4 regions of the Klebsiella terrigena genome follow, and region 2 is predicted to be linked to each of the others. Evidence: predicted binding sites of a transcription regulator. Region 2 holds the regulator's gene; each other region holds the start of a gene.
What was found. The regulator LexA, encoded in region 2, represses DNA repair genes until DNA is damaged. The targets are predictions, from matches to a motif close to TNCTGTATGTACATACAGNA.
Positions count from the first base shown of each region.

Region 1 (7,323 bases), 1.5 Mb from region 2:
GCTCTGCTTCAATCCAGTCGGCTGATTCAACCGGCGCGGTGCTGGCAAAATTATCATCGGCGCTTTTGGCTGGTGAAAGGGTGACGTTTCCACCGTTAACCTGGTAGCGCACGCCGTAAAGCGGCGCGGCCGGTTGGTACAGGCTGCGGGTCTCTGCAGCTAACCACTGCAGGTATTCCGGCTCTTCCGGGGCCTTAACCAGCATGAACGGTGAAATGGTCGGAGTCACCAGTAGCTGCTCCAACGCATAGAATAAACGGGGCTGCAGTTCGCCTGACAGGGAAGCCTCTGGCTGGGCTAAATCAGCTTGTGCAAACAGCGCCTGATAACTTTCCGTATCAGGAGCAAGGTCGTTTCGGGTAAGTTTCGTAATGGTCAAAGTCGCTGTTTTTTAGTGAGATGTAAAACGCGCGATTATACCTTATGCCGCGTCCGAGCACACGGAGGATCGTGTTTGCGTTAACGATAACGACGCAATGCATATCACGAATGATGATTTATTCTCAGCACATCGAGAAAAAACTGATATCCTGAAGTGAGTTACACGGTCACATTGAGATCGCAATGAAATATCAACAACTGGAAAATCTTGAAAGCGGCTGGAAATGGAAATACCTGGTTAAAAAGCACCGGGAAGGTGAGCTGATTACCCGCTATATTGAAGCCAGCGCAGCGCAAGCCGCGGTCGATGTCTTGCTGACGCTCGAAAATGAACCGGTTCTGGTGAACACCTGGATTGATCAGCATATTAATCCGGAGCTAATGAACCGGATGAAGCAGACTATCCGCGCGCGTCGCAAGCGTCATTTTAACGCTGAGCATCAGCATACGCGTAAAAAGTCTATCGACCTGGAGTTTGTGGTTTGGCAGCGTCTCGCGGGTCTGGCGCAGCGACGGGGAAAAACGCTGTCGGAAACGATCGTACAGCTGATTGAGGATGCTGAGCATAAAGAGAAGTATGCCAGCAAGATGTCCAGCCTGAAGCACGACCTGCAGGTATTGCTAGGTAAAGAGTAGTCCGCAAGACTGATAGCGCGATGCACGAGCGTTTTTCGCGTTAGCGCCAAATTTGAGACAAAAAAAACCCCGCATCAGCGGGGTTTTTTATCGGTAGTAAAACTTAAGCCTGCGGCTGAGCTACTACTTCTTTGTAACCTTTAACTTCGATCTCTACGCGACGATCCGGACCCAGGCAATCGATCAGTGCAGCGCGAGCTTTCACGTTGTCACAGGTGTTGCCAGTAACTGGGTTGGATTCGCCCATACCGCGAGCGGAGATTTTACCAGCCGGGATACCTTTAGATACCAGGTAATCAACAACGGACTGAGCACGTTTCTCAGACAGCTGCTGGTTGTAAGCGTCAGAACCGATGCGGTCAGTGTAGCCCAGAACAACTGCGGAACCGTCTTTCGGATCCATGTTGCTCAGCTGGGTGTACAGCTGATCCAGAGCCTGCTGGCCTTCCGGTTTCAGAGTAGATTTGTTGAAGTTGAACAGTACGTCAGACTTCAGAGTGAAGTGCTTGGTAGTCACTTCCGGAGCCGGAGCCGGAGCAGGAGCTACAACCGGAGCTGCTTCTTCCTGACCGAAACGGTAGGAAACACCTACGCTCAGCATGCCGTTATCAGGACGCGTACCAACGGTACCTGCATCACCGATGTTGTTAACCCACTGGTATTCCAGACGGGTAGCGATGTCACGAGTCATTGCCCACTCGATACCACCAGCAAATACCGGGGATACGCCAGTGTCGTGTTCGCTGCGGGAAGTACCGGTAGAACCGTAGTTACCTTTCGAATCTGCACGCCAAACCATACCACCCAGACGGGTGTAGATGTCCAGATCGTCAGTGATCGGGTAACCCAGTTTAGCAGTCAGCTGAACGCCCTGAGCTTTGAAAGCGCCGTTATCAACGCTGCCTTTATAGGCCATACGTCCCAGCCAGTCGTAACCCATTTCGAAACCGAGGTACGGGTTAACCTGATAACCACCAAACGCACCAGCACCGAGCTGATCGTTACGGGTCGGGCCGTTGTTGCCTTTGAAACCGTTACCGTAGAAACCGGTATCGTGATACTGGGACCAGCCCAGTTTACCACCTGCATACCAGGTGTTATCTTTCGGTGCGGCCTGCGCTACGGTAGCGAAGCCAGCCAGTGCCACTGCAATCGCGATAGCTGTCTTTTTCATTTTCTGCGCCTCATTATCATCCAAAATTCGCCATGAAGGTACAAAAGACCTCACGGTTAGATCCTTCACCCGGGGCGTGACTTGTTGTTAACTATGCTGATACATGCAGCGTAAGCCGATCACCCCTGGCGATGTAAAGTCTACAACTTAGTTCGAAACTTACAAGTGTGAACTCCGTCAGGCATATGAAAAAAAAGGGTTGTATACACAATATTTAACAAATATGGTTGGTTTTCGTTCACCGGAGAAACCTGCGAGACCGCATCAGACAGGCATCCGCACAAAAACAACCCTTATAAAAGTATGCCTTTGGACTGCGCAAAAAAAATTCTAGGATTAATCCTAATTTGCCTTAATGATACAAATTAGAGTGAATTTTTAGCCCGCTCAGTTGTCTCCCATGCTGGCTCGTATTTCCTACAGGCCTCATGATGAACCCCATCGCATGACCTTCTTCCGCGGCACTAACCAGCCGTTCATGTTCTTCGGCCGTCAGCTCATCTGCCAGCCAGCCGATTACCACGCTATAGTTACCCGTACGCAGGGCGCGAATCATTGACTCTACCGTGTTGTAAGGGGAGAGCTGGTTTATCTGCATGACTTTCGACAGCGGCAGGCCGGAGGATTGCACCCACTCGCGGCTCAGCTTCTGTTTTGGCGTCAGCCAGAGCTGCCAGCGGGATTGCTGACCCAGTTGCTGTAATAAAGGAAGCAGCAGCAGCTGCGTCATCATCGGCTGATCTTCACGGTAGACAATCTCACTAATCAGCCCGCTGGCTGGTTGTTCGACGGCGTCATGGGAGTGGCGACGTACTGAAGCAGAAGTCAGTGATGAACGATTTGCGTAAGCTGAAGTAAGCATTGTCTATTTCCGCCTGTAGTTACTGTATGCATATACAGTATATCCGGGCGGCGAAAAGATCAACCTCATTTATCGTGTTGTCGCTCGAAATTTGTTCGACGTTGTCGGCCATACCCACCACGACCTGCTCTCGCCAGGCTAAAGCCGTGGCATAAATTTTTGCGCAATAAACAGCAAGCCCTACGAGCCTGGTCGCACATTTTTACGATGCTCCAGGTTTAGCGCTGCTCTCCCTGAGCACAAACTATTTGTGCGACTATTAATTAATGCTCCGTTTATATTTTATCTTTAATACATCAGGTTTCGCACAGGCGTAATTTCTTGAAAGCACCTCGCAAAATGGTGAGTTGATTGAGCCGAACGTTAAAATCACCTTGCTGCAATAAAGGAACTCACTTATTTTCTGAACTAACGGATCCGTTAACTAAATGACTCAGTATTCGCATGATTAACCAAGGAATAATCATGAAAAAAATATCATCCCTACGGTTTCATAAATTTCAGAAGTGCTTGTCGCCATTAGGAAAAATAATCTGCCGTCCTTTGTTTGGTGGCTATAGCCTGGCAATAGACAACACCGTATTTGCGATGGTTGCAGAGGGGGAGATCTATCTTAAGATTTGTGAGCAGGGCGCCGCATATTGCGTTGCTCATGAAAATCCGCTTTTAAAAATGCGAAAAAACGGGCGGCCAATTTTGCTTAAATATTATCAGATAAATGAAACTCTTTGGTGTGACAGTAAAATGCTTTTCAAACTATCGTCGCTTTCATTACAGGCGGCGCAAAAAGAAAAGAACCAGCAGCGTTATTCCGGCAGGTTGAAAGATCTGCCAAATATTAGTTTTCATATGGAGCTACTATTAATTAACTCAGGGGTAATAGATCAGCAGGCGCTGCGTCATATTGGTGCACAGCGTGCGTGGCTAAAGCTGCGAGAGTCGAATAAGGCCGTCACGCTGAATATTCTCTATTCACTGGAAGGGGCAATTACCGGCGTTCACGCCGCTGCGCTCCCGACGGCACGGCGTCAGGAGCTGCAGGAGTGGGCGCTTAACCAGCGGTAAGGCTGGCCGCTATTTACTCTGGCCGAACTGCCACCTGCTGCTGTAGGCGGCAGATTTCAGGTAATAGTGCTAACAACAGACCGATTTGTTGGAGCACCAGCGGCTCTTTGCTATCGGCGCGAGGTTCGAGGTGTTGGATCCGGGTCTGCAGGCGGGTGAGCGCCTGCTGTACCCGCTGTTCGTCGGCCGGTGAATGATGGAGTGCATCATCTACGTAGCAGACTGCGTCGTCCAGCAGCGCCAACGTCTCCGGCGTGGTCAGCTTCTCCCGATGCGCCCCCAGCGCTGAAATGTAGCTGGTAAAGGTATGATTCAGGCAGAGCAAGCGGAAGGCCGTTTCACGAATATCGGCATTTGCCCGGGGCTCCGTTGATAAATTCGATACCACTGAAGCCAGCTCACCGTCCCGGCTATGGGCATCCCGTCGCGCAACCCGATACGCCAGACGGTTATCGCGCCCCTGGTGATACTGTTCAAGAATGGCGTCGAGGTATCGGCAGTTGGCGTTTATGGCCTGATCCAGAACTCGCGGCAGGTTACGGAATTTCCAGTCCGGCCAAATAAAGCTGACCGCAGCCCAGGCAATCGCACAGCCGATGAGGGTATCGAAGATGCGCGGCAGAGCGACTTCAAAGCCTTCCCCCAGCAGGTTAAAGCAGAGCAGAACCAGTAGGGTAATAAACATTGTGGCGTGGGCATATTGTACATTGCGAAAGGCAAAGAACAGGACGCCAGTAAGGACAATCAGCAGCAGCTGGCCTTCGACCGAGGGTACCAGCAGCAGTATCGGTAGACCGATAGCGACCCCCACCAGGGTGCCAATAATCCTCAGGGCCAGGCGGTGACGGGTAGCGTTATAGTTTGGCTGACAAACAAACAGGCTGGTAAGCAGTATCCAGTAGCCGTGATTGAGCCCGGTTAGCTGGATAAACGCATAGCCTGCGCACAGTACCAGCGACATTCTCACCGCGTGGCGGAAGAGGGCCGATTCCGGTGACAGGTTACGGCGTAAGCGCAGCCAGATATCGCTGAAGCCGCTAAGACGGTCTTCTGCGAGTAAATTTTCCGTCGTCCCGTGCGCGGGTGCGGCAACCTGAGCGGACTCGATGGTTGCCAGCTGAGCGTCAATTGCTCTCAGGTTATTCAGCAGGAAGCCCAGCGCTTTGACCTGCTCTAACGGCTCTCCGCTGGCTCGTACGCGGTCGAGTGCGGCGTCAAGATGCATAAATGCGCGCTCGAAATGCGCATCGTGCTGGTAGGGTTCGCGCAGCAAAATAGCGCGGGATAACTTCTGACACGCCTGAGCCTGCATCGATAGCATGCGCTGAAAGCGGAACATGATGTCGCTGTAGCGAAAACGGTCGCGGAGCGTTTGGTACTGGATATGCGACGAGCTGGCGCGTTCGTGGATATCCTGGGCAACGAAGTAATACTGCAGCGTCCGTCGGGTACCTCGCTGCCCGCGGTCGCCGCGCAGGCGGGTGAGCAGCGACGTTTTAGTCTGGTTAAGCGTTGCCACCAGCTGGCCATTGGCGATAGCCAGATCGTAGAGTGGCGCCTGGCTTTCGTCTTCAATATCCGGGTCAAACATGCGTGATTTGAGATCCAGATAGCGCGCCAGCAGCTCATAGCTGCGCGCAAGATTGTCCTGAAGCGGGCGAATCGGGAAAATAATATGTCCGGCCAGCGTCAGCAGGTTGTACCAAACGGCACCGGTCAGCAAAAATAACGGCTGTAGATACCAGCGATCGTAGAGCGTGACCCCCAGCATGGTGTAGATAGCGATCAGCAGAGCGCCGAAGGCGATAGTGGCGTAACGCTGCCCCAGACCGCCGAGTAAAATAAACCCGGTGGTCGAGAGGGTTAAACCGAGAGCAAATAGCCACGGCCAGGGAAAGAGCAGCTCCACCGAAGCCGATGCGATAAAAAAGCACACCAGGGTGATGGCCAGATTGCGCAACCGCCCGGTCAGGCGGTCGTCGAGATCGGTTAACGCGGCGGCAACGACTCCGAGCGTTAATGGAATCGTGAGTTTTACTTCGCCAAGCCACCATGGAACGGCGGTTGTGCCGCAAAGTGCGATGAAAATCCTGGCGTTATAGAGCCAGGCGCTGTTCCATGTATAACGGCGTAGCAGGGGGCTAAGCATGTCAGTATTCCGTCCGATTACTGGAAGCGACGGCGCGCATTCGCTTCACGCGCGGCGCGGGCGGTTTCGACGGAAACAACCCGGCGTCCCACGGGCCACAGCGCAATAGCGGCAATTTTAAAGTTAGCGATGCCCACCGGAATACCGATAATGGTCAGGCACTGGGCGATACCGCTAAAGATATGCATCAGGCACAGCCACCAGCCGAAGAAAATAAACCATAAAATATTCAGCACGGTACCGCCTGCATTCAGCAGGCTATTCTTGCCCTGCGGCTCGAGCTCATCGACGTGAATAGCTTCATTCCCATAGGGTAAAAGAGAGAGTCGGGTAATTTCCCAGCATGAGCGGGTCAGCGGCAGCGTGAAGATCAGAATGATGCTGACCAGCGTCGCCAGCAGCCAGCCCAGCGTAGTGGCGAAACCGCCGAGGATAAAGTTCAAAATATTCAGAATGGTACGCATAAACCCTCCGTTCACTCCTGTGGATAATAAGACCCGGCCATTGTAACGTTTTTTACGCTGGAGCACCCGGTCACTGGCGGTTAAACTTAAAAACATCCAACCTGATTGAAATTCGGCATGATATGGAACTTAAAGCGACAACATTGGGCAAACGCATGGCGCAGCATCCCTATGATAGGGTGCAGCTGCTTAACGCCGGGGTAAAAGTTTCCGGCGATAGCCACGAGTATCTTATACCTTTCAATCAGTTATTGTCAGTTCATTGTCGGCGTGGGCTGGTCTGGGGCGAGCTTGAGTTCGTGCTCCCCGATGGCAAGGTCGTGCGTTTGCATGGTACCGAATGGAATGAAACCCAGCGTTTCTTTCATCATCTGAATACGCTATGGCAGCAGTGGAGCGCGGACATGAGCACCATTGCCGCCGACGTGCTGAGCCAGCAGCTGGCTGAGATCGCCCGCTCCAACGCAGAAGGCAAGTGGCTGACCCGTCAGCAGGTCAGCGAGGTGCAGGGGAAAATTCGGCGGGCGCTCACCGGACTGCCGATACCGACCAGCCGGCTTGACGCTTTCGACAACTGCCACGAGCTGTGGCG
Region 1 covers NZ_CP050508.1:3,720,595-3,727,917, reverse strand. The annotation lists gene HCK03_RS17590 (AAA family ATPase) at 1-379, opposite strand, end outside; gene matP (macrodomain Ter protein MatP) at 565-1,017, shown strand; gene ompA (porin OmpA) at 1,121-2,191, opposite strand; gene sulA (SOS-induced cell division inhibitor SulA) at 2,544-3,053, opposite strand; gene HCK03_RS17570 (TfoX/Sxy family DNA transformation protein) at 3,519-4,118, shown strand; gene yccS (YccS family putative transporter) at 4,132-6,267, opposite strand; gene HCK03_RS17560 (YccF domain-containing protein) at 6,285-6,731, opposite strand; gene helD (DNA helicase IV) at 6,854-7,323, shown strand, end outside.
Region 1: a site for LexA is predicted at 3,074-3,093, ahead of sulA (SOS-induced cell division inhibitor SulA). Genes of this name have one in related genera too.

Region 2 (7,323 bases):
TTGTTGATGCGGACCATCAGATCGGCGGCGATGCTGTTTACCGTCGGCGTCAGCCAGGACGGGCGAATGGCTTCGATAGGATCGATAGATTCGCGCCACTCCGGCACGTGCTGGTTGAGATAGGTCATCAGCGGCAGCGGTTCGCCGAAGTTAACGTACCCCTGGCCGAGGTTACGCAGCTTGCTCAGGCCGCGCAGCATCTGCGGCAGGCTCTCTTTCTCTTTCGTCGCGCCGCGCAGCTCTTTGGCGTAGGTTCCGACTTCCATCACGTGCTCGTAGCCGATGTAGATGGGAACCAGCGTGATTGGCCGGGTGCCGCCGCGCAGCATCGCCTGAATAGTCATCGACAGGGTGCCGGTTTTCGGGTCCAGCAGGCGCCCGGTACGGGAGCGTCCGCCCTCGACGAAGTACTCCACCGAGTAGCCACGGCTGAACAGCTCGCCAAGATATTCGCGGAATACCGTTGAGTAGAGCTTGTTGCCCTTAAACGTACGGCGAATAAAGAACGCGCCGCCGCGGCGGAAAATCGGCCCTGCTGGCCAGAAGTTGAGGTTGATGCCGGCGGCGATATGCGGCGGTACCAGCCCCTGGTGGTAGAGCACGTACGAGAGCAGCAGGTAGTCCATATGGCTACGGTGGCACGGAACGTAGACGATCTCGTGCCCTTCATGCGCCAGCTGCCGCACGCGCTCGGCGTTGTGAACGTTAATGCCCTGATACAGCCGGTTCCAGGTAAAGCCCAGCACGCGGTCGGTCAGGCGAATCATCTCGTAGGAGAAGTTGGCGGCGATCTCTTCCATCAGCGCGATGGCGTTTTGCTGCGCCTTCTCGTGGGAGATTTTCTTGCTGCGGGCTTCGTCTTCCACCGCACGGGCGATGGCTTTTGACGCCAGCAGCTTGTTGAACAGATCCTGACGAGCGGGCAGGCGCGGGCCGACGGCGGCCAGGCGCTGGCGGGCGAAGTGCATACGCGCCACGCGGGCCAGCTTCTGGGCGATGGTTTTGTCGGTTCCGTGCTCGGACGCCATTCGGCGTAGCGACACCGGCGGCGAGAAGCGCACGAAGCTGTCGCGGCCCAGCCACAGCACGGCGAAGAATTTCTGAATACCATTAAGCATGCGCAGCGGCGGATTGAGCTCGCCTTTTTCGCGCCCGGGCGCACGACCAAACATCACCGACACCGGCACCATTTGCACATCGAGGTCAGGGTGGTTGCGGTGCAGATCCAGGTAGTCGTGGAACAGCTTGATGGACTCTTCTTTCGGCGTGTAGTAGGTAAATACGCGCGGGCCGCCATGGATGAAGACGTAGCGGGGCAGCAGGGTGCCGTCGATTTCGAGCGGCTCGAGCGGATCGGCTAAATCGTGCTCCAGGCACTGCGCGCGCAGCGTCAGCAGGTCTGCCTTCGAGTTATAGGGCAGAACGTACATAATCGGACGCGAGGTATCCAGTCCTAATTCCTGAGCAGGCTCTGCGGGAATAGACTTGCTTTTTACCAGCAGCCGTAATGGTAAATTAAGTAATTTATAGTAAATTCGTTGCCAGCCGGACATAAACGATGTGAAGCCTCTGGTTAATCATGCAAATGCGCGGCAAGAATAACAGAAAGTGCGCAAAATTTCCGTCGCCACGCGGCAAACGCGTACACTCATTGACGTCATTTACATAAAAAGGTTCTTTTGATGGCCAATAATACCACCGGGTTAACCCGAATCATTAAAGCAGCAGGGTATTCCTGGAAAGGTTTTCGTGCGGCATGGATAAATGAGGCCGCCTTTCGTCAGGAAGGGATCGCCACCGTTATTGCCATTGCGATCGCCTGCTGGTTGGATGTTGACGCCGTGACGCGCGTGCTGCTGATAGGCTCGGTCCTGTTAGTGATGATAGTCGAAATTCTTAATAGCGCGATTGAGGCGGTGGTGGACCGGATTGGCTCCGAGCACCATGAGCTTTCCGGACGGGCGAAGGATATGGGCTCTGCGGCGGTCTTTCTGGCGATCGTCATCGCGCTGATCGTCTGGGTTACGCTGCTGTGGTCGCACTATCGCTAAGCGCCGCTAGCATCAGGCTATCGGGTTTGCCGTCCACCGCCCCGGTTTAGCGTCCGTGGGCCGGAGGCCGGCGAGCCTCCCTCCACGCGTTTTTTTGTCTCGCGTGGAGCCGCAGCGCCTCGCCACCATCCCCTCTGCGTTAACCGGCTCCGGCGGGCATCAAAACAAAAGAATCTCCTGATTTATGTGTGAAATTTGATTCCAAAATCACCGTTAGCTGTATATACTCACAGCATAACTGTATATACACCCAGGGGGCGGAATGAAAGCGTTAACGACCAGGCAGCAAGAGGTGTTTGATCTCATCAGGGATCATATCAGCCAGACGGGCATGCCGCCGACGCGTGCGGAAATTGCTCAGCGCTTGGGGTTCCGTTCCCCAAACGCGGCGGAAGAACATCTGAAAGCGCTGGCGCGTAAAGGCGCAATCGAGATCATTTCCGGTGCCTCCCGCGGTATTCGTCTGCTGACTGAAGAAGAGCCCGGCCTGCCGCTGATTGGCCGCGTCGCTGCCGGCGAGCCGCTGCTGGCGCAGCAGCACATCGAAGGCCACTTCCAGGTCGACCCGGCAATGTTCAAGCCGAGCGCGGACTTCCTGCTGCGCGTCAGCGGTATGTCGATGAAAGACATCGGTATTCTGGACGGCGATCTGCTGGCGGTACACAAAACGCAGGATGTGCGCAACGGGCAGGTTGTGGTCGCACGCATCGATGAAGAAGTGACGGTTAAACGCCTTAAAAAGCAGGGTAACGTCGTCGAACTTCTGCCGGAAAACAGCGAGTTTTCACCGATCGTGGTGAACCTACGCGAGCAAAGCTTTACCATTGAAGGTCTGGCCGTCGGCGTCATCCGCAACGGCGAGTGGCTGTAAGCGCCTTCTCTAACGCAGCATCGTCTGATGCATGATGCTGCGCTATCTCTCCTCGCTCAGGCTTTCCCCCATGTTTTTTAATGCTGCTGATAAGGCCCTGTGGCGCCTGGCGCTACCGATGATTTTCTCCAATATCACCGTCCCGCTGCTGGGCCTGGTGGATACTGCGGTCATCGGCCATCTTGATAGCCCGGTTTATCTGGGCGGCGTGGCGGTCGGCGCGACGGCGACCAGCTTCCTGTTCATGCTGCTGCTCTTTCTGCGAATGAGTACCACCGGCCTGACGGCGCAGGCGTTTGGCGCAAAGGATCCCGTTCGCCTGGCGCGCGCGCTGGTGCAGCCGCTTGGCCTGGCGCTGGCCGCCGGTCTGCTGATCGTTGTGTTTCGTATTCCGCTCATTAACCTCGCGCTGCATATCGTCGGCGGCAGCGAAGCGGTGCTGGAGCAGGCCCGGCGTTTCCTGGAGATCCGCTGGCTGAGCGCTCCGGCATCGTTAGCTAACCTGGTGCTGCTTGGCTGGCTGCTGGGCGTCCAGTATGCCCGCGCGCCGGTGATCCTGCTGATTGTCGGCAACCTGCTGAATATTGTCCTCGATCTGTGGCTGGTGATGGGTCTGCACATGAACGTGCAGGGCGCGGCGCTGGCGACGGTGAGCGCCGAATACGCCACCTTTATCATTGGTCTGCTGATGGTGAAACGCGTGCTGACGCTGCGCGGCGTGTCGTTCGCTATGCTCAAGGGCGCCTGGCGCGGCGACATCCGGCGGCTGCTGGCCCTCAACCGCGACATCATGCTGCGTTCGCTGCTGCTGCAGCTCTGCTTCGGGGCGGTGACCGTGTTCGGTGCGCGTCTGGGAGGCGATATCGTGGCGGTGAACGCCATTCTGATGACCATGCTAACCTTCACCGCCTATGCGCTGGATGGCTTTGCCTACGCCGTGGAGGCCCACTCCGGGCAGGCCTACGGCGCGCGCGACGGCAGCAAGCTGCTGGAGGTATGGCGGGCCGCCTGTCGACAGTCCGGCATGGTCGCGCTGGCGTTTGCGCTGATCTACAGCGTGGCGGGCGAGCAGATTATCGCTCTGCTGACCTCAATACCTTCGCTCCAGCAGCTCGCCGACCGCTATCTGTGGTGGCAGATGATTCTGCCGACGATCGGCGTCTGGTGCTATCTGCTGGACGGGATGTTTATCGGCGCGACGCGCGGCAGCGAAATGCGTAACAGCATGGCGGTGGCCGCCTTGGGCTTTGCCTTAACCCTGCTGACGCTGCCGGTGCTCGGTAACCACGGACTGTGGCTGGCGCTGGCGGTGTTCCTGGCGCTGCGGGGCCTGTCGCTGGCGCTGATCTGGCGGCGGCACTGGCAGCGTGGAACCTGGTTTTCATAACGTGTTTTGTCGTAAAGATGGTTAAAGATTCCGAATAATAAAATTAACTCAGAATTCTCATCTATAGTTAATCATACGTCCGGCACACAGCGGGCTGTTAACTCACCGAACGATGAGGATTGAATTATGAATAAAGACGAAATCGGCGGTAACTGGAAACAGTTAAAAGGTAAGGCCAAAGAGCAATGGGGCAAGCTTACCGACGATGATATGACCGTCATCGAGGGCAAGCGCGACCAGCTGGTCGGTAGAATCCAGGAGCGTTACGGCTACGCTAAAGATCAGGCAGAGAAAGAAGTGTCTGACTGGGAAACCAAAAATGACTATCGCTGGTAGCGATCGGACATAAAGCGTTAACCCTTTGTTTTAACGCATTGTTATTGCCTGCCCGAACGGTACAAGGACGTACGAAAATCCCCTGATTCCCGCTGCGGCTAACGCCTCAGCGGGCTTTCTTTTTAATCTGGATGGTGTGGTCGTGGTGACAGTGCCCCGGCGTGTTGCAGGCTTCTACTTCGACGCATCCCGCGCACAGCCCGTGTGCTTCAATGACGTTATGGCGCAGGGCGAAGCCCATTTTTGCCGCCAGCGTATGCATGATGTCCTCTACGCCTTCCGCGCACTCTTCTTTCACCACGCCGCAGCGATCGCAGATAAACATCGCTGAGCTATGGGTTGGCTGATCGAACAGATGGCACAGCACATAGCTGTTGGTTGATTCCACCTTGTGCACGAAACCCTGCTCCAGCAGAAACTCCAGCGCCCGGTAGACCGTTGGCGGCTTGGCCTGCGGCTCTTTACCGCGCAGCAGATCGAGCAAATCGTAGGCGCTGATCGCCCCCTGCTGCAGACTCATCAGGCGCAACACTTCCAGGCGCTGCGGAGTCAGGCGCACGCCCCGCTGCGCGCAGAGCTTTTCAGCATGCGCTAACATTTCTTGCGAAGTGGACTTATCCATGAGCATCCTCTGGTTGCGTAACGATGAAGTTGTTACTTTATCACGATCCAGGCAAAACGCCGAGAACCCACGGTTTGTGCTATACCTGATGCATCTCATTTTCGGGAGAAAACGATGAAACGACCTGATTGCATTCGACATTGGCGCGAGCTGGAGGGGCCGGATGATGCCACCTATCCTGACAGCACCGAGCTCTTTTCCATCGGCGCGCCGCTGGCCCGGGGTTTACGGCTAAACCGGCTGGGGATCCATCATGAACGCCTGCTGCCGGGGCGTCGCACCTCTTATCCGCATGCGGAAAGCGATGAAGAAGAGTTTATCTACGTGCTGGAAGGGTATCCGGAAGTGTGGATAAACGGCTATCTGTGGAAGCTGGAACCCGGGGACAGCGTGGGTTTTCCCGCCGGTACCGGGGTATGCCATACCTTCCTGAACAACACCGAGGAGGAGGTGTGCCTGCTGGTGGTCGGCGAAGCGAATAAAAAATTTAACCGGATCTACTATCCGCTTAACCCCAGCTACGCCGCGACGCGCCAGGATCGCTGGGTTGACCATCCGCCGCAGTTCTTCGGTCCTCACGATGGCAAGCCGCGCAGGAAATAGCGTTTTTCTCACCCCAGGATATGACCATTGGCGCTATGCGCCTGTGGTTTATCTTTGTGCTATAGTAGCGCCCCTTTTTACCCGGATGCCTGTTTATTCGCCATGATGCCAGAATCAACTTCTACCGCTTTTGCTGCCCACCGTTTTTCCATCGCACCGATGCTCGACTGGACCGACAGGCACTGCCGCTACTTCCTGCGCCAGCTGTCGCGCCATACGCTGCTGTACACCGAAATGGTGACCACCGGGGCGATTATTCACGGTAAAGGCGACTATCTGGCCTACAGCGAAGAGGAGCATCCCGTTGCGCTACAGCTGGGCGGTAGCGATCCGGCTGCGCTGGCGCAGTGTGCGAAGCTGGCGCAAGCGCGCGGCTACGATGAGATCAACCTCAACGTCGGCTGCCCGTCTGACCGCGTGCAGAACGGAATGTTCGGCGCCTGCCTGATGGGCAATGCGCAGCTGGTTGCCGACTGCATTAAGGCAATGCGCGACGTGGTCTCGATTCCGGTAACGGTAAAAACGCGTATTGGCATTGATGACCAGGATAGCTATGCGTTCCTGTGTGATTTCATCGATACCGTATCCGGGAAAGGCGAATGCGATATGTTTATCATCCACGCCCGCAAAGCCTGGCTTTCCGGCCTGAGCCCGAAAGAGAACCGCGAGATCCCGCCTCTGGACTACCCGCGCGTCTACCAGCTAAAGCGTGATTTTCCGCATCTGACGATGGCGATCAACGGTGGGATCCGCTCGCTGGAAGAGGCGAAGCTGCACCTTGAGCATATGGACGGTGTGATGGTTGGGCGCGAAGCGTACCAGAATCCAGGCATGCTGACCGCGGTTGACCGGGAGATTTTTGCGGCCAGTGGCGCGGATACTGACCCGGTTGCCGTGGTGCGCGCCATGTATCCGTATATCGAGCGTGAGCTGAGCAACGGGACCTATCTTGGCCATGTGACCCGCCATATGCTGGGCCTGTTCCAGGGGATCCCCGGCGCTCGCCAGTGGCGTCGCTACCTGAGTGAAAACGCACACAAGGCCGGGGCGGATATTAACGTCCTGGAACACGCGCTGAAGCTGGTGGCCGATAAGCGTTAACGTTTCGCTAAAATTTAGTCAAATACGCCACGCCCTGAAGTTAACTTCAGGGCGTTTTGCTTTAAATTCAATAAATTATAATTGGCACGCTTCTTGTAATGCCTGAGTACAGAGGGCTATTGCTTTGGAGAGAAGACGATGCTGGAACTGCTATTTATTATTGGTTTTTTTGTGATGCTGCTGGTGACCGGCGTGTCGCTGCTGGGCATTATTGCCGCGATTGTTGCGGCGACGGCGCTGATGTTCGTCGGCGGTCTGTTTGCGATGATGATTAAACTGCTGCCGTGGCTGCTGTTGGCCGTTGCGGTGGTATGGGTGATCCGGGCGATAAATAAGCCAAAAATCACCCGCT
Region 2 covers NZ_CP050508.1:5,263,727-5,271,049, reverse strand. The annotation lists gene plsB (glycerol-3-phosphate 1-O-acyltransferase PlsB) at 1-1,553, opposite strand, end outside; gene HCK03_RS24710 (diacylglycerol kinase) at 1,683-2,051, shown strand; gene lexA (transcriptional repressor LexA) at 2,314-2,922, shown strand; gene dinF (MATE family efflux transporter DinF) at 2,993-4,309, shown strand; gene HCK03_RS24695 (CsbD family protein) at 4,436-4,645, shown strand; gene zur (zinc uptake transcriptional repressor Zur) at 4,752-5,267, opposite strand; gene HCK03_RS24685 (cupin domain-containing protein) at 5,382-5,870, shown strand; gene dusA (tRNA dihydrouridine(20/20a) synthase DusA) at 5,973-6,971, shown strand; gene pspG (envelope stress response protein PspG) at 7,110-7,323, shown strand, end outside.

Region 3 (7,323 bases), 110 kb from region 2:
GGCGCAACCTGCGCTTTTATGCGGACGAACCCCAGCTGCGGGTGGGCGGGCCAACGTACCACTGGGTGCGCGAGGGGATCCTCGCGGGCGAAGAGGCGCTGGCTGGCGTAGAAAAAGATATTACCCCCACGCTGTTGTTGCAGGCTGAAGAAGAACGCGTGGTCGACAACCGTATGCACGAGCGCTACTGCGAACTCCGCGCTGCGGCGGGCCACTCCTGCGAAGGTAATAAGCCGCTTGTTATAGAAGGGGCATACCATGAGATCCTTTTTGAAAAGGACGCCATGCGCTCAGTCGCGCTAAATGCCATCGTCGATTTTTTCACTCGACACAATTAGAGCCTATCCCCGCAGGTGTCAATTGTTGCCGCCAGTGGGGCACGGTCAGCGCGGAACAACCGGAGCGTACAGGTCGTACGTGAGGATTGTGAGCACTGCCCAGGTCCGCAATGGCAAATAAAATAGCCTGATGGGATAGGCCCTTAATCCGACGAAGACTCTCGTCGCCCTGCTTAGAGGTTAAAATTTTTATGTACCAGGTTGTTGCGTCTGACTTAGATGGCACGCTGCTTTCCCCCGATCACACCCTAAACCCCTACGCGAAAGAGACGCTGCAGCTGCTGACCGCTCGCGGCATCAACTTTGTTTTTGCTACCGGCCGTCATTACATCGACGTCGGGCAGATTCGCGATAATCTCGGCATTAAGTCCTACATGATCACCTCCAACGGCGCGCGTGTGCACGATAGCGAGGGTAATCAGATATTCGCCCATAACCTCGATCGCGATATTGCCAGCGATCTGTTTGAGATGATGCGCAGCGATCCGCTGGTCGTCACCAACGTCTATCGCGAAGACGAATGGTACATGAACCGCCACCGCCCGGAAGAGATGCGCTTTTTCAAAGAGGCGGTGTTTAACTACAAGCTGTACGAGCCCGGCGAGCTTGATTCCCAGGGGATCAGCAAGGTGTTTTTCACCTGCGAGGATCATCAGCATCTGCTGCCGCTGGAGCAGGCGATCAACGCCCGCTGGGGCGATCGCGTGAACGTCAGCTTCTCAACGCTGACCTGTCTGGAAGTGATGGCGGGCGGCGTATCGAAAGGTCATGCCCTCGAAGCGGTTGCCAAAATGCAGGGCTACGCCCTGAAGGACTGTATCGCCTTTGGCGACGGCATGAACGATGCAGAGATGCTGTCGATGGCGGGCAAGGGCTGCATTATGCTGAATGCACACCAGCGCCTGAAAGATCTTCACCCCGAGCTGGAGGTGATCGGCAGCAACGCTGACGACGCGGTGCCGCACTATCTGCGCAGGCTCTATCTCTCCTGATAAAGATTGACGACTGGCGATTTATTCTCCAGTTGTCAACCTGACTCTTCGCTACAATGAGCGTTCTTCCTCCTGAGAGACATTCATTGTGGCGCTACTGATTATTACCACCATCCTGTGGGCCTTCTCCTTTAGCCTGATCGGCGAGTACCTGGCGGGCAGCGTTGATAGCTACTTTTCGGTGCTGATGCGCGTTGGGCTGGCGGCGCTGGTATTCCTGCCGTTTTTGCGCACCCGCGGGCAGTCGCCGCGGACTATCGTGCTGTATATGCTGGTAGGGGCCATGCAGCTTGGTATTATGTATCTGCTGGCGTTCCGCGCTTACCTCTACCTGACGGTCTCCGAATTTCTGCTGTTTACGGTGTTTACGCCGCTCTATATCACCCTGATTTATGACCTGATCAGCGGGCGCAGGCTGCGCTGGGGCTATCTGCTCAGCGCCGGGCTGGCGGTGCTGGGGGCGGGCATTATTCGCTACGATAAAGTGAGCGATCATTTCTGGACCGGGCTGCTGCTGGTTCAGCTGTCGAATATCTGCTTTGCCATCGGCATGGTGGGCTACAAACGCCTGATGGAGCTGCGGCCGATGCCCCAGCACAACGCTTTTGCGTGGTTCTATATGGGAGCGCTGCTGGTGGCGGTAGCGGCCTGGCTTATGCTGGGCAACCCGCACAGGCTGCCGACGACCACGGTGCAGTGGAGCATTCTGGTATGGCTTGGCGTGGTGGCTTCAGGGTTGGGGTACTTTATGTGGAACTACGGGGCGACGCAGGTGGATGCCGGAACGCTGGGCATCATGAATAACGTCCATGTTCCAGCCGGGCTGCTGGTTAACCTTGCCATCTGGCAGGAACAGCCCCACTGGCCGAGCTTTATTATCGGGGCTCTGGTGATCCTGGCCTCGCTGTGGGTCCATCGCCGTTGGGTCGCTCCGCACTCCGGACAAACGGCAAATGATCGCAAGCGTGGTTCCGCGCTGAGCGAATAAATGCTTCGGTAACCGGCTGACGCTGCTCGCCGTCGCGCACGGCGGAGTACAGCCGGCTCCACAGGCCTTCACCCAGGGTTTTGGTGACCACCAGACCCTGGCGTTCAAAATTCTCCACCACCCAGTGCGGCAGCGCCGCGATGCCCATCCGCGCGGCAACCATCTGAATGAGCAGCAGCGTATTATCGACGCTCTTCAGCTGCGGGCTGATACCTGCCGGCTGCAGAAAGTGGCGCCAGATATCCAGGCGACTGCGTTGCACCGGGTAAATCAGCAGCAGCTCTGCGGCCAGGTCTTCCGGCACAATCCGCGTTTTCAAGGCCAGCGGATGATCCGGCGCCAGCACCAGGCGCACTTCAAAATCAAACATCGGCGAATAGTGCAGCCCGCTGCGCGGCAGAATATCGGACGTCATCACCAGATCCAGCTCGCCCTGCTGGAGCGCGGGCTGCGGGTCAAAGGTCACCCCGGACTGGAAATCAACCTCAACGTGCGGCCAGCTGGCGCGGAAGCTCTCGAGCGCCGGCGTCAGCCACTGAATGCAGCTATGACACTCAATGGCGATGCGCAGCCGGGTTTGCTGCGGCTCGTTACAGTCCTGCAGGGCGCGGGTGATTTGCGGCAGCACCTGGTGTGCTAGCTGCAGCAAAATTTCGCCCTGCGCGGTGAAGCGCAAAGGCTGACTTTTACGCACAAACAGACGGAAGCCAAGGCGCTGTTCCAGATCGCTGAACTGGTGGGACAGGGCGGATTGGGTCTGGTGCAGGGCCGCCGCAGCGCCCGCGAGTGAACCGCTATTCCGCAACGCCAGCAGCGTTTTCAGGTGTTTAATTTCGATCATGAAAGTCCTTCACTTCGGCATGAATAATTTGCGCTTGAGGAATATACAGTAACCGCCAATTATGGATGTGTAAACATCTGGACGTCTAAATCCTTTATCTTTCGAATTTATGGTGCGTTGGCCGCACTTCCTCACCCCGGTCACTTACTTATGTAATCTCCCGGGGATGAGCAAACTTGCCGCCTTCTCTGAATTTAAAATCCTTAGGATTGGCACATCATGAGGCTCAAAAAATGACAATTATCAATCACACTCTCGGTTTCCCTCGCGTTGGTCTTCGCCGCGAGCTGAAAAAAGCGCAAGAGAGCTACTGGGCGGGTAACGCAACCCGTGACGAGCTGCTGGCAGTGGGCCGTGAGCTGCGCGCTCGCCACTGGGATCAGCAAAAGCAGGCGGGTATCGATCTGCTGCCGGTGGGCGATTTCGCCTGGTACGACCATGTTCTGACTACCAGCCTGCTTCTGGGCAACGTGCCGGCTCGTCATCAGAACAAAGACGGCTCCGTCGATATCGATACGCTGTTCCGCATTGGCCGCGGCCGCGCGCCGACCGGTGAGCCGGCGGCAGCGGCGGAAATGACCAAATGGTTTAACACCAACTATCACTACATGGTGCCGGAGTTTGTGAAAGGTCAGGCGTTCAAACTGACCTGGACCCAGCTGCTGGACGAAGTTGACGAAGCGCTGGCGCTGGGCCATAAGGTGAAGCCCGTGCTGCTTGGCCCGGTTACTTATCTGTGGCTGGGTAAAGTGAAGGGCGAGCAGTTCGATCGCCTGGCGCTGCTGAATGACATTCTGCCGGTCTATCAGCAGGTGCTGGCTGAGCTGGCAAAACGCGGCGTTGAGTGGGTGCAGATTGATGAGCCGGCGCTGGTGCTGGAGCTGCCGCAGGCGTGGCTGGATGCCTTCAAGCCGGCATACGACGCGCTGCAGGGCCAGGTTAAGCTGCTGCTGACCATCTATTTTGAAGGGGTTAGCGCCAACCTCGACGTCATCACCGCGCTGCCGGTGCAGGGTCTGCACGTTGACCTGGTTCACGGTAAAGATGATGTTGCCGGGCTGCACGCGCGCCTGCCGTCAGACTGGCTGCTCTCCGCGGGCCTGGTCAACGGTCGTAACGTCTGGCGTGCGGATCTCACCGAGAAATATGCGCAAATTAAAGAGATCGTCGGCAAACGTCAGCTGTGGGTCGCCTCCTCCTGCTCCCTGCTGCACAGCCCGATCGACCTGAGCGTGGAAACCCGCCTGGATGCGGAGGTGAAAAGCTGGTTTGCCTTCGCCCTGCAAAAATGCGCCGAGCTGGCGCTGCTGCGCGATGCGCTGAACAGCGGCGATACCGCCGCCATTGAGGCGTGGAGCGCGCCGATTCAGGCCCGCCGTCACTCAACTCGCGTACACAACGCCGCGGTGGAAAAGCGTCTGGCGGCCATTACCGCCCGGGACAGCCAGCGCAACAGCCCGTACGCAGAGCGTGCCCAGGCCCAGCGCAGCCGCTTTAACCTGCCGGCGTGGCCGACCACGACCATCGGCTCTTTCCCGCAGACCACCGAAATTCGCGGCCTGCGCCTGGACTTCAAGAAAGGCAATCTCGACGCTAATAACTACCGTACCGGCATCGCGGAGCATATTAAGCAGGCGATCGTTGAGCAGGAGCGTTTAGGTCTCGACGTGCTGGTGCACGGTGAAGCCGAGCGTAACGACATGGTGGAGTATTTCGGTGAGCACCTCGACGGCTTTATCTTTACGCAAAACGGCTGGGTGCAGAGCTACGGTTCGCGCTGCGTCAAGCCACCGGTGGTGATCGGCGACGTCAGCCGCCCGGAAGCTATCACCGTTGAGTGGGCGAAATACGCGCAGTCTCTTACCGACAAACCGGTGAAAGGCATGCTCACCGGTCCGGTGACGATCCTGTGCTGGTCATTCCCGCGCGAAGACGTCAGCCGCGAAACCATCGCGAAGCAGATTGCGCTGGCGCTGCGTGACGAAGTGGCGGATCTGGAAGCGGCCGGTATCGGCATTATCCAGATTGATGAACCGGCGCTGCGAGAAGGCCTGCCCCTGAAGCGGAGCGACTGGGATGCATACCTGCAGTGGGGCGTGGAAGCCTTCCGTATCAACGCCGCCGTGGCGCAGGATGATACCCAGATCCATACCCATATGTGTTACTGCGAGTTCAATGACATCATGGATTCTATCGCCGCGCTGGATGCGGACGTGATTACCATTGAGACCTCGCGTTCCGACATGGAGCTGCTGGAGTCGTTCGAGGAGTTCGAATATCCGAACGAAATCGGCCCGGGCGTGTATGACATCCACTCACCTAACGTCCCGAGCGTGGAGTGGATTGAAGCCCTGCTGGAGAAGGCCGCTCAGCGCATCCCGGCGGAGCGTCTGTGGGTTAACCCTGACTGCGGACTGAAAACTCGCGGCTGGCCGGAAACCCGTGCGGCGCTGGCGAACATGGTCAAAGCCGCGCAGAACCTGCGTGAATCCGCATAAAGAGCCGCCGCGGTAAAAATCAGCGGTAACGCAGAAATTGATCGTGCGGTAATAAAAAGAGGAGGCGGATGCCTCCTCTTTTATATTCATCGGGAGCGCAAATTTAAGCCTTCTTTCCTCCGCCATACTGAGCAAACCACGCCAGCATGCGCTGCCAGCCGTCCTGCGCCGACTCTTCATGGTAGCTGGCACGATAGTCGGCATTAAACGCGTGGCCGGCCTGCGGGTAGACCACGATCTCTGCCGTCGCGTTGGCGGCGCGCAGCGCCTGGCGCATGGTTTCTACCGTATCCTGCGGGATGCTGTCATCCTTCGCGCCGTAAAGTCCCAGCACCGGGGCGTTAAGATCGACGGCGACGTCCACCGGATGCTTCGCGGAGTTCAGCGTTTTCTGCCCGACCAGCTTGCCGTACCAGGCGACGGCGGCCTTCAGCTGCGGGTTATGCGCGGCATAGAGCCAGGTAATGCGTCCACCCCAGCAGAAACCGGTGATCAGCAGGCGATGAGCATCGCCCCCGTGACGTCCCGCCCAGCTGGCGACATGATCAAGGTCTGCCAGCACCTGCGAGTCCGGGACTTTGCTGACCAGCTCCTGGAATAGCGTCGGGATATCGGTGTACTCGTTCGGATCGCCCTGGCGAAAGTACAGCTCTGGGGCGATCGCCAGATAGCCTTCCAGCGCCAGACGACGGCAGACGTCGCGGATGTGCTCATGGACGCCGAAAATTTCCTGCACCACGATCACCACCGGAAGCGGGCCATCGCTATTTTTCGGCCGGGCATGGTACGCCGGCATGTTCTCGCCCTGAGAGGGGATCGAGGTTTCTCCAGCGGTAATGCTCTCTTCCGGCGTATAAACGGCGGTAGAAGCGTGCGGGGTGGCTGCAGGTGCAAAGCCGGGTTGCTTGGTTGTGGTCATGGTATTCTCCGTACCCTTAATTTATTAGCGCATCGATAACTATAGACTCTTAAGACCGGACGTTAACAAATCACAGTGCCCGAAACAGGCTATCTTTTGTTCAGGCACGGTGAATATAACTTGTTAATGTGACGTAACTCACTATTTAATGGAATATTGTTGCAATGATTTTCATTCATGGTGATTGGTGTCACAAAATTAAGCGGATGGCTTCTGTAAAGTACCGTTTTGCTTCTGCTGATAATTCGACCCACAGAGGAGTTTTTTATGTCTAAGTCTGATGTTTTTCATCTCGGCCTCACCAAAAACGATTTACAAGGGGCTACGCTGGCTATCGTCCCTGGCGATCCGGAGCGTGTGGAAAAGATCGCCGCGCTGATGGATAAGCCGGTCAAGCTGGCATCGCACCGCGAATTTACCTCCTGGCGCGCCGAGCTTGACGGCAAACCGGTGATCGTATGCTCTACCGGTATCGGCGGTCCGTCGACGTCGATTGCCGTTGAAGAACTGGCTCAGCTGGGAATCAATACCTTCCTGCGTATCGGCACCACTGGCGCCATCCAGCCGAATATCAACGTTGGCGACGTGCTGGTGACCACGGCATCCGTGCGCCTTGACGGCGCGAGCCTGCACTTTGCGCCAATGGAATATCCGGCCGTCGCTGACTTTGCCTGCACCACCGCGCTGGTGGAAGCGGCTAAATCAATCGGCGCAACGACCCATATTGGCGTGACCGCCTCTTCCGAC
Region 3 covers NZ_CP050508.1:5,376,499-5,383,821, reverse strand. The annotation lists gene pldB (lysophospholipase L2) at 1-338, shown strand, start outside; gene yigL (sugar/pyridoxal phosphate phosphatase YigL) at 530-1,330, shown strand; gene HCK03_RS25210 (carboxylate/amino acid/amine transporter) at 1,419-2,318, shown strand; gene metR (HTH-type transcriptional regulator MetR) at 2,206-3,159, opposite strand; gene metE (5-methyltetrahydropteroyltriglutamate--homocysteine S-methyltransferase) at 3,393-5,657, shown strand; gene HCK03_RS25195 (dienelactone hydrolase family protein) at 5,761-6,576, opposite strand; gene udp (uridine phosphorylase) at 6,844-7,323, shown strand, end outside.
Region 3: a site for LexA is predicted at 3,191-3,210, ahead of metR (HTH-type transcriptional regulator MetR). Genes of this name have one in related genera too.

Region 4 (7,323 bases), 2.2 Mb from region 2:
ATAGCCACCACTTTTTCCCGCACCTGCGGCTGGCCGCGCAGCAGCTGCAGGTTATCGAGGCAGCGCTGGCGGTTGATGCCCAGACGCTCCGCATCTTCCGGGCGCAGCGTATTGGCCTTGGCCAGCACCGGGCATTTATTGAGATGGACCAGCTTGACCGGTACCGCCGGCAGGTCGCCGAGGTCGGCTTTGGCGGTATACAGCCGCTCGCGCAGCGCGTCGGCGTCCAGCTCCAGCAGCGGCGACATATCGCCGGCAAGGTCGACCATGATCACCGCATTGCGATTATCCGGATGCCACGCCAGCGGAGCCACCCAGCTGGTGTTGCCGCGCGCGGCGCCGAACATCCCGGAGACGTGGACCAGCGGCGTCATCTGCGGCACGTCAATCAGCGTCGCCAGCTTGCGCTTATTGCGGAAGGTATACAGGTAGTCGAACAGGCGAGGCTGCTGGGTTTTGACCAGCCTGGCCATGGCGATAGTGGCATACACGTCGGCCATCGCATCGTGGGCGTTACTGTGCTCGATGCCGTTGGCCACGGTCAGATGCTCAAGGCGGAAGCTGGGCAGGCCGTCGTCGTTTTCCGGCCAGTTGATGCCTTCGGGGCGCAGCGCGTAGCAGGCGCGCATCACGTCCAGCAGGTCCCAGCGCGAGTTATCGTGCTGCCAGCTCCAGGCGTAAGGATCGTAGAAGTTGCGATAGAAAATATTGCGGCTGACTTCGTCATCGAAACGCACGTTGTTGTAACCCACAATGCAGGTCTTTGGCACCGTGAACAGGTCGTGAATGCGGCGGGCAAAGGCGGCTTCGTTGTCGCCTTTGGCGATCGCTTCCTGCGGCGTGATGCCGGTAATCATCACCGCCTGCGGCTGCGGCAGATAGTCGTCAGCCGGCTTGCAGTAGAACACCTCGGGCTCGCCGATGACGTTAAGATCCGCGTCGGTGCGGATAGCGGCAAACTGCGCCGGCCGGTCAAGGGACGGACGGGTGCCAAAGGTTTCGTAGTCGTGGAATAAAAATCCGGGCTGATTGGCGCTATCTTGCATAGTCTGTCTATTTTCCGTGGTGGTTGGCGTCCGTACTCTAAATCGTTCGCGGTAAACGACAAATCTGTCCGCAACGGATCTGCACGCCGTGTCGCAGCGGCCCGTAAGGCCGATGCTCAGGGATGAGCCGTGTCATAAAGCCAACGCACAGGCTGCTGAAGTATGACGCGCTATGGTAAACGATTTGCCCGGGCATCAGAAGGGCATCGGCCGCGCAGGGCGTTTATCGTGTCATATTTTCTTGCAATTAAACCATGATATGAAAGGAGAACTTCCGTAAAAAGGACGGCGAATCTGTAAATCTTGAGGATATGCCGTTGAAAGGCCGTTTTTTTATTGCTGTAACTTTGCTCGCTTCGAGCGTTTCTTGCGCCTTTGCCGCTAATGATTTTCCCGTCACCGTGACGCCGCCTTCCATCCAGGCAGGCTCCTGGGTGCTGATGGACTACACCACCGGTCAGATCCTGACCGCCGGTAACGAACATCAGCAGCGCAACCCCGCCAGCCTGACGAAACTTATGACCGGCTACGTCGTCGACCGCGCCATCGACAGCCACCGCATCACCTTTGACGATATGGTCACCGTCGGCAAAGATGCCTGGGCGAAGGGCAACCCGGTATTCGATGGTTCATCGCTGATGTTCCTCAAGCCTGGCGATCGGCTCAGCGTCCGCGATTTAAGCCGCGGGCTTATCGTTGACTCCGGGAACGACGCCTGCGTGGCGCTGGCCGACTACGTTGCCGGCGGCCAGCCGCAGTTCGTCGCCCTGATGAACGAATATGTGCAAAAGCTGCACCTGCAGGATACCCATTTTGAAACCGTACACGGGCTGGACGCGCCGGGGCAGCATAGCTCGGCCTACGATCTGGCGGTCCTGTCGCGGGCGATTATTCACGGCGAGCCTGACGTGTACCATATGTACAGTCAGAAAAGCCTGACGTGGAACGGGATCACCCAGCAGAACCGCAACGGCCTGCTGTGGGATAAAACCATGAACGTCGATGGCCTGAAAACCGGCCATACCTCCGGCGCCGGTTTTAACCTTATTGCTTCTGCCGTCGACGGCCAGCGCCGCCTGATTGCGGTGGTGATGGGGGCCGAGAGTCCGAAAGGGCGCGAGCAGCAGGCGGCCAAACTGCTGCACTGGGGCCAGCAAAACTTCGACACCGTCCAGGTGCTGCAAAAAGGCAAAAAAGTGGGCAGCGAGCACATCTGGTATGGCGATAAGGAGCAGATCCAGCTCGGTACCGACCAGGACTTCTGGTTAGCGCTGCCGAAGTCGGAGGTTTCGCGAATCAAGGCCAAATATGTGCTGGACCAGAAAGAGCTGGAAGCGCCGATCGCCGCCAATCAGCGGGTTGGTGAAATTTCGCTCTACGACGGCGACAAGGTCGTGGCCCACTGGCCGCTGGTGACGCTGGAAAGCGTTGGCAAGGGCGGCGTGTTCTCGCGCATGAGTGATTATCTGCACCACAAGCTGTAGCCCCCGGTGCCGCTCTCCTGCGGAGCGGCACCCTTTCTCGCCCCAGCCGTTGTGGCGCTGGTTGGCGATTCTTTTAGTTTCAGTCAATTACCGTACCTGCTCACCCTTTAAGGACATTCTCCGGCGCCCGTGCGCCTGAAATGGCGCTGGGAAGATGAAATTTTTCGCGCGTAGTGCGCTTTCTCTGGGGCTTGCGGCCGTTTTGAGTCCCGCAGGCTTTGCCTCTGGTCTGGTTCTGGCCGATAACGACGTCCGCAATGATTTAGCCTGGTTATCCGATCGCGGAATCCTATCGTTGAGTTTATCGACCTGGCCCCTGAGCGAAGAGGAGATCGGCCGCGCGCTGGCCGACGCGCATCCGACAACGCCCGCAGAGAGAGCAGTGCTGAGCCGGGTGAACCAGCGCCTGAGGGCGTTAAAAGCCGACCTGCGCGTCACCGGCAACAGCTCAACCTTATCTACAAAGATGGCTACTACCAGCAGGGCTACCCGCCAGGCGACGCGATGGGCGGCGACGGGCGCCTGTACGCCGGCAAGGTCGAACTGGTGACCGAGGAGGATCGGCGCTGGAGCGTACGGCTGATCTACGCCGAGGTGAACCCGAAAAATCAGCGGATTAATAAAGCCTTCCCGCACGCCGATACCCTAAAAGGCGTGCAGTTAGGCTGGAGCGGCGACGCGATGCCCACCGTGCGTCTCAGCACTTCCGTGTGGTATACCGACGCTAACCACAGCGACAGCGACGATCTGGGAGCCAGTATGGGGATTGAGCTTCCTTTTAGGCTGTAACCGCCGGCGGCAGGCATCCACGCCGACGCTAGCGCAGAGGCCAGCCCGGCAGCGCCGGACGGCCCAGCCCCTTGAGTCAATTATCCGTTCTGCGTACCCGCTTCCTGAATCATTTTTTCAACGCCGGCCAATGGCGACTCTGTGAATCCGCGCACATACTGTTTTTTAGCTGCCTGCTACATTGTATGTATATTTATACAGTACTTTCTATCAATCGCGGAGGCAATATGAACTACAGCGTTAAGTCCGTCGGCGCGCGTAAAATCGCCGGTTTTCATATGGTAGGGCCCTGGGAGCAGACCGTTAAGCAGGGTTTTGAGCAGCTGGCGGTATGGGTCAACAGCCGCCAGATCCCGGCCCGGGAGTGGATCGCCGTCTATTACGATAACCCGGATCAGGTTCCGGCAGAGAAGCTGCGCTGCGACACCGTAGTGACGGTGGACGACGACTTCGTCATTCCTGCCAATAGCGAAGGGGTGATTCTGACCGGGATCGTCGGCGGAGAGTACGCTATTGCCCGCGCGCGGGTGCTGAATCATGATTTCTCCACGCCCTGGCTGCAGTTCTTTGAGAACCTGCTGCAAAGCAAAGAGTACCAGTTGGCGGCAAAACCCTGCTTTGAGCTCTATCTTAACGACGGCAATCGCGACGGCCACTGGGATATCGAAATGTACGTGCCCGTTGAGCGTATCGGCGGGTAGGCGCTTACCCACGGAATAAACAAGGTTTCTTACATTAGCGTGATGCTTGCGGTGAAAAAGCAGTTACAATCGGCCTTTTCTTCTTAGCGGAGAGGGTCGTGCGCGCTGATAAATCACTTAAGCCTTTCGAAATTCGCCTGTATCGACATTACCGAATCGTGCATGGCATTCGCATCGCGCTGGCTTTTGTTCTCACTTTTTTACTGGTACGGCTGCTGAACGTACCGGAAGGCACCTGGCCGCTGATTACGCTGGTGGTGGTGATGGGGCCGATATCGTTCTGGGGCAACGTGGTGCCGCGCGCGTTTCAGCGTATCGGCGGCACCATCCTTGGCTCTGCGCTCGGGCTGGTGGCGCTCAAGCTGGAGCTTATCTCCCTACCCGTGATGGTGCTGTGGTGCGCGGCGGCGATGTTCCTCTGCGGCTGGCTGGCCTTAGGGAAAAAACCCTATCAGGCGCTGCTGATTGGCATCACGCTGGCGGTGGTGGTAGGGGCGCCGCCGGGGGACATGAACACCGCGCTGTGGCGAAGCGGCGACGTTATCTTCGGCTCCCTGCTGGCGATGCTGTTTACCGGCATCTGGCCGCAGCGGGCGTTTCTGCACTGGCGTATCCAGATGGCAAATTACGTCACTGCCCTTAATCGCCTGTATCAGGCCGGGATCTCACCAAACCTGGTCGAGCGCCCGCGGCTGGAAAAACACCTGCAAAAAGTCCTCAACGACGTGGTAAAAATGCGCGGACTGATTACGCCGGCGAGCAAAGAGACCCATATCCAGAAGGCCATTTTCGAGGCAATTCAGACCGTCAGCCGTAACCTGGTCTGTATGCTTGAGCTGCAGGTTAACGCTTACTGGGTGTCGCGGCCGGGGCACTTTGTGATGCTAAACTCCCGTACGCTGCGCGAAACTCAGCAAATGACCCAGCAAACGCTGCTGACCATCGCCCACGCCCTCTATGAAGGTAACCCGCAGCCGATCCGCGCTAACGCTGAAAAGCTCAATGAGATCGTCGCCGAACTGCGCCAGCTTATCAAAGAGCACCCGGGCGAAAATCTCTCGGAAACGCCGATACACGGCTACGTCTGGCTAACCATAGAGATGGCGCGCCAGCTTGAGCTGCTGTCGAATTTGATCTGTCGGGCGTTGCGTAAATAAAAACCAGATGCGCGACATCGACCCACAGGTTGCTTCGATTCAGCAGCATTTAGGGGTATGATAACCCTAAAGGAAAAAACATTGTCATCAGCGGCTGCTAACAGTTATGTTAGCCCTATATTGCAGTCGCTTTAGCGAATCCGAATCTCAAATATTAGGGGTATAAAAATGGAAACAACTAAGCCTTCTTTCCAGGACGTACTGGAGTTTGTTCGTCTGTATCGTCGTAAGAATAAGCTGCAGCGTGAAATTCAGGACGTTGAGAAAAAGATCCGCGATAACCAGAAGCGCGTACTGCTGCTGGACAACCTCAGCGACTACATCAAACCGGGCATGAGCGTTGAAGCTATCCAGGGCATCATTGCCAGCATGAAGAGCGATTACGAAGATCGCGTTGATGATTACATCATCAAAAATGCTGAGCTCTCTAAAGAGCGCCGCGACATTTCCAAAAAGCTGAAAGTAATCGGCGAAGCGAAGGTCGAAGAGTAATCTCCTCGACCCAGCCCGGCGGCGGTTCTCGTCGCCGGGAGTTATCCCAGGCATTCCCTCTGAACGACTCCTTTCTTGTGTATGGCGAACCGCCGTATAACGCAGACTTCTGGCCCGAACGCAGAGAATACGGGCGCAATGGTCCGCTCCCTTTAAGCGCTACGAGGAACATCATGGACACACTTTCGGCCCTCATTGCCGACATTCCGCAGCCGGATCGGGCGGCGATGGCCCAGGCGCAGCAGCATCTTGATGGTTTATTAAAACCGCCCGGCAGCCTCGGCCGCCTGGAGGCGCTGGCGGTACAGCTTGCCGGCATGCCTGGGCTGAAAGGCCAGCTGCGGCTGGCAGAAAAAGCCATCGTGGTGATGTGCGCCGATCACGGCGTCTGGCACGAGGGCGTGGCTATCTCGCCCCAGGCAATTACCGCGATTCAGGCGAGAAACATGACCCGGCAAAACACCGGCGTTTGCGTCCTTGCGGCGCAGGCGGGGGCAAAAGTTCGGGTGGTTGACGTTGGGATCGATGCCGATCCGATCCCCGGTCTTGTCGACCTAAAAGTGGCGCGAGGCAGCGGCAATATTGCGCAAACGGCGGCAATGAGCCGCGAGCAGGCGACGGCGCTGCTGCTGGCGAGCATCGGCTATACCCGCGAGCTGGCGGCTCAGGGCGTGACGCTGTTCGGCGTCGGCGAGCTGGGAATGGCGAACACCACGCCGGCGGCGGCGGTGCTGAGCGTGCTGACCGGGCGCGATGCGCAGGATACGGTCGGCATTGGGGCGAACCTGCCTGTGTCGCAGCTGGCGCATAAGGCGGAGGTGGTGCGTCGGGCCATTGCTGTCAATCAGCCGCGGGCTGAGGATGGTCTCGAGGTGCTGGCAAAGGTTGGCGGTTTCGATCTGGTTGGCATGACCGGCGTGATGCTGGGGGCCGCCTCCTGCGGGCTGCCGGTGATACTGGACGGATTCCTCTCCTACGCATCGGCGCTGGCGGCCTGCCGCATTGCGCCAGGCGTTCATCCCTATCTGATCCCCTCGCATCTGTCGGCGGAAAAGGGGGCGCGCATTGCGCTTGAGCATCTGCAGCTTGAGCCGTATCTGGATATGGGGATGCGTCTGGGCGAGGGGAGCGGCGCGGCGCTGGCGATGCACCTGGTGGAGGCAGCCTGTACGGTGTTTAACGAGATGGGGACCCTGGCGGAGAGCAATATCGTCCTGCCGGAGAGTCGCTAAACCGCCAAGCAGGGCGCCGTCAGGCGCCCTGATGCTATTCGGCTTACAGCGCTTTTTGCCACACGCTCTGCGGCAGCAGATAGACCTCGGCCTCGGCCTTCATACCGTCGGTCACGATATGGTTGATACCGCTGGTCATCACCGCCAGGGTCACGTCAAAGGCGTTCAGGCTATCGCCAAAACCGGCGGTCAGGTTGAGCATCGAACCGTTGGCCATCAGGTAAAGGGTTTTAGCGCCCATTTGATAGGCGTTGATATACGGCATCACCTCTTCATGGCTGAACTGGCGCAGGTAGCCGCAGTCAATCTCTTCCGCAACGTGACCAACGTTAAGGATAAATACGCCGTCTTTCGCTTTATCCAGCGCGCTGCTGTTAACCACTTTTTTAGCGCCGGTTGCCGTTGCGACGACGTCAGCTGAA
Region 4 covers NZ_CP050508.1:1,845,819-1,853,141, forward strand. The annotation lists gene sbcB (exodeoxyribonuclease I) at 1-1,046, opposite strand, end outside; gene dacD (serine-type D-Ala-D-Ala carboxypeptidase DacD) at 1,364-2,530, shown strand; gene HCK03_RS26595 (hypothetical protein) at 2,826-3,080, shown strand; partial or broken gene HCK03_RS26600 (capsule assembly Wzi family protein) at 2,987-3,319, shown strand; gene sbmC (DNA gyrase inhibitor SbmC) at 3,547-4,020, shown strand; gene HCK03_RS08680 (FUSC family protein) at 4,119-5,177, shown strand; gene HCK03_RS08685 (DUF496 family protein) at 5,346-5,669, shown strand; gene cobT (nicotinate-nucleotide--dimethylbenzimidazole phosphoribosyltransferase) at 5,843-6,901, shown strand; gene HCK03_RS08695 (adenosylhomocysteinase) at 6,945-7,323, opposite strand, start outside.
Region 4: a site for LexA is predicted at 3,503-3,522, ahead of sbmC (DNA gyrase inhibitor SbmC). Genes of this name have one in related genera too.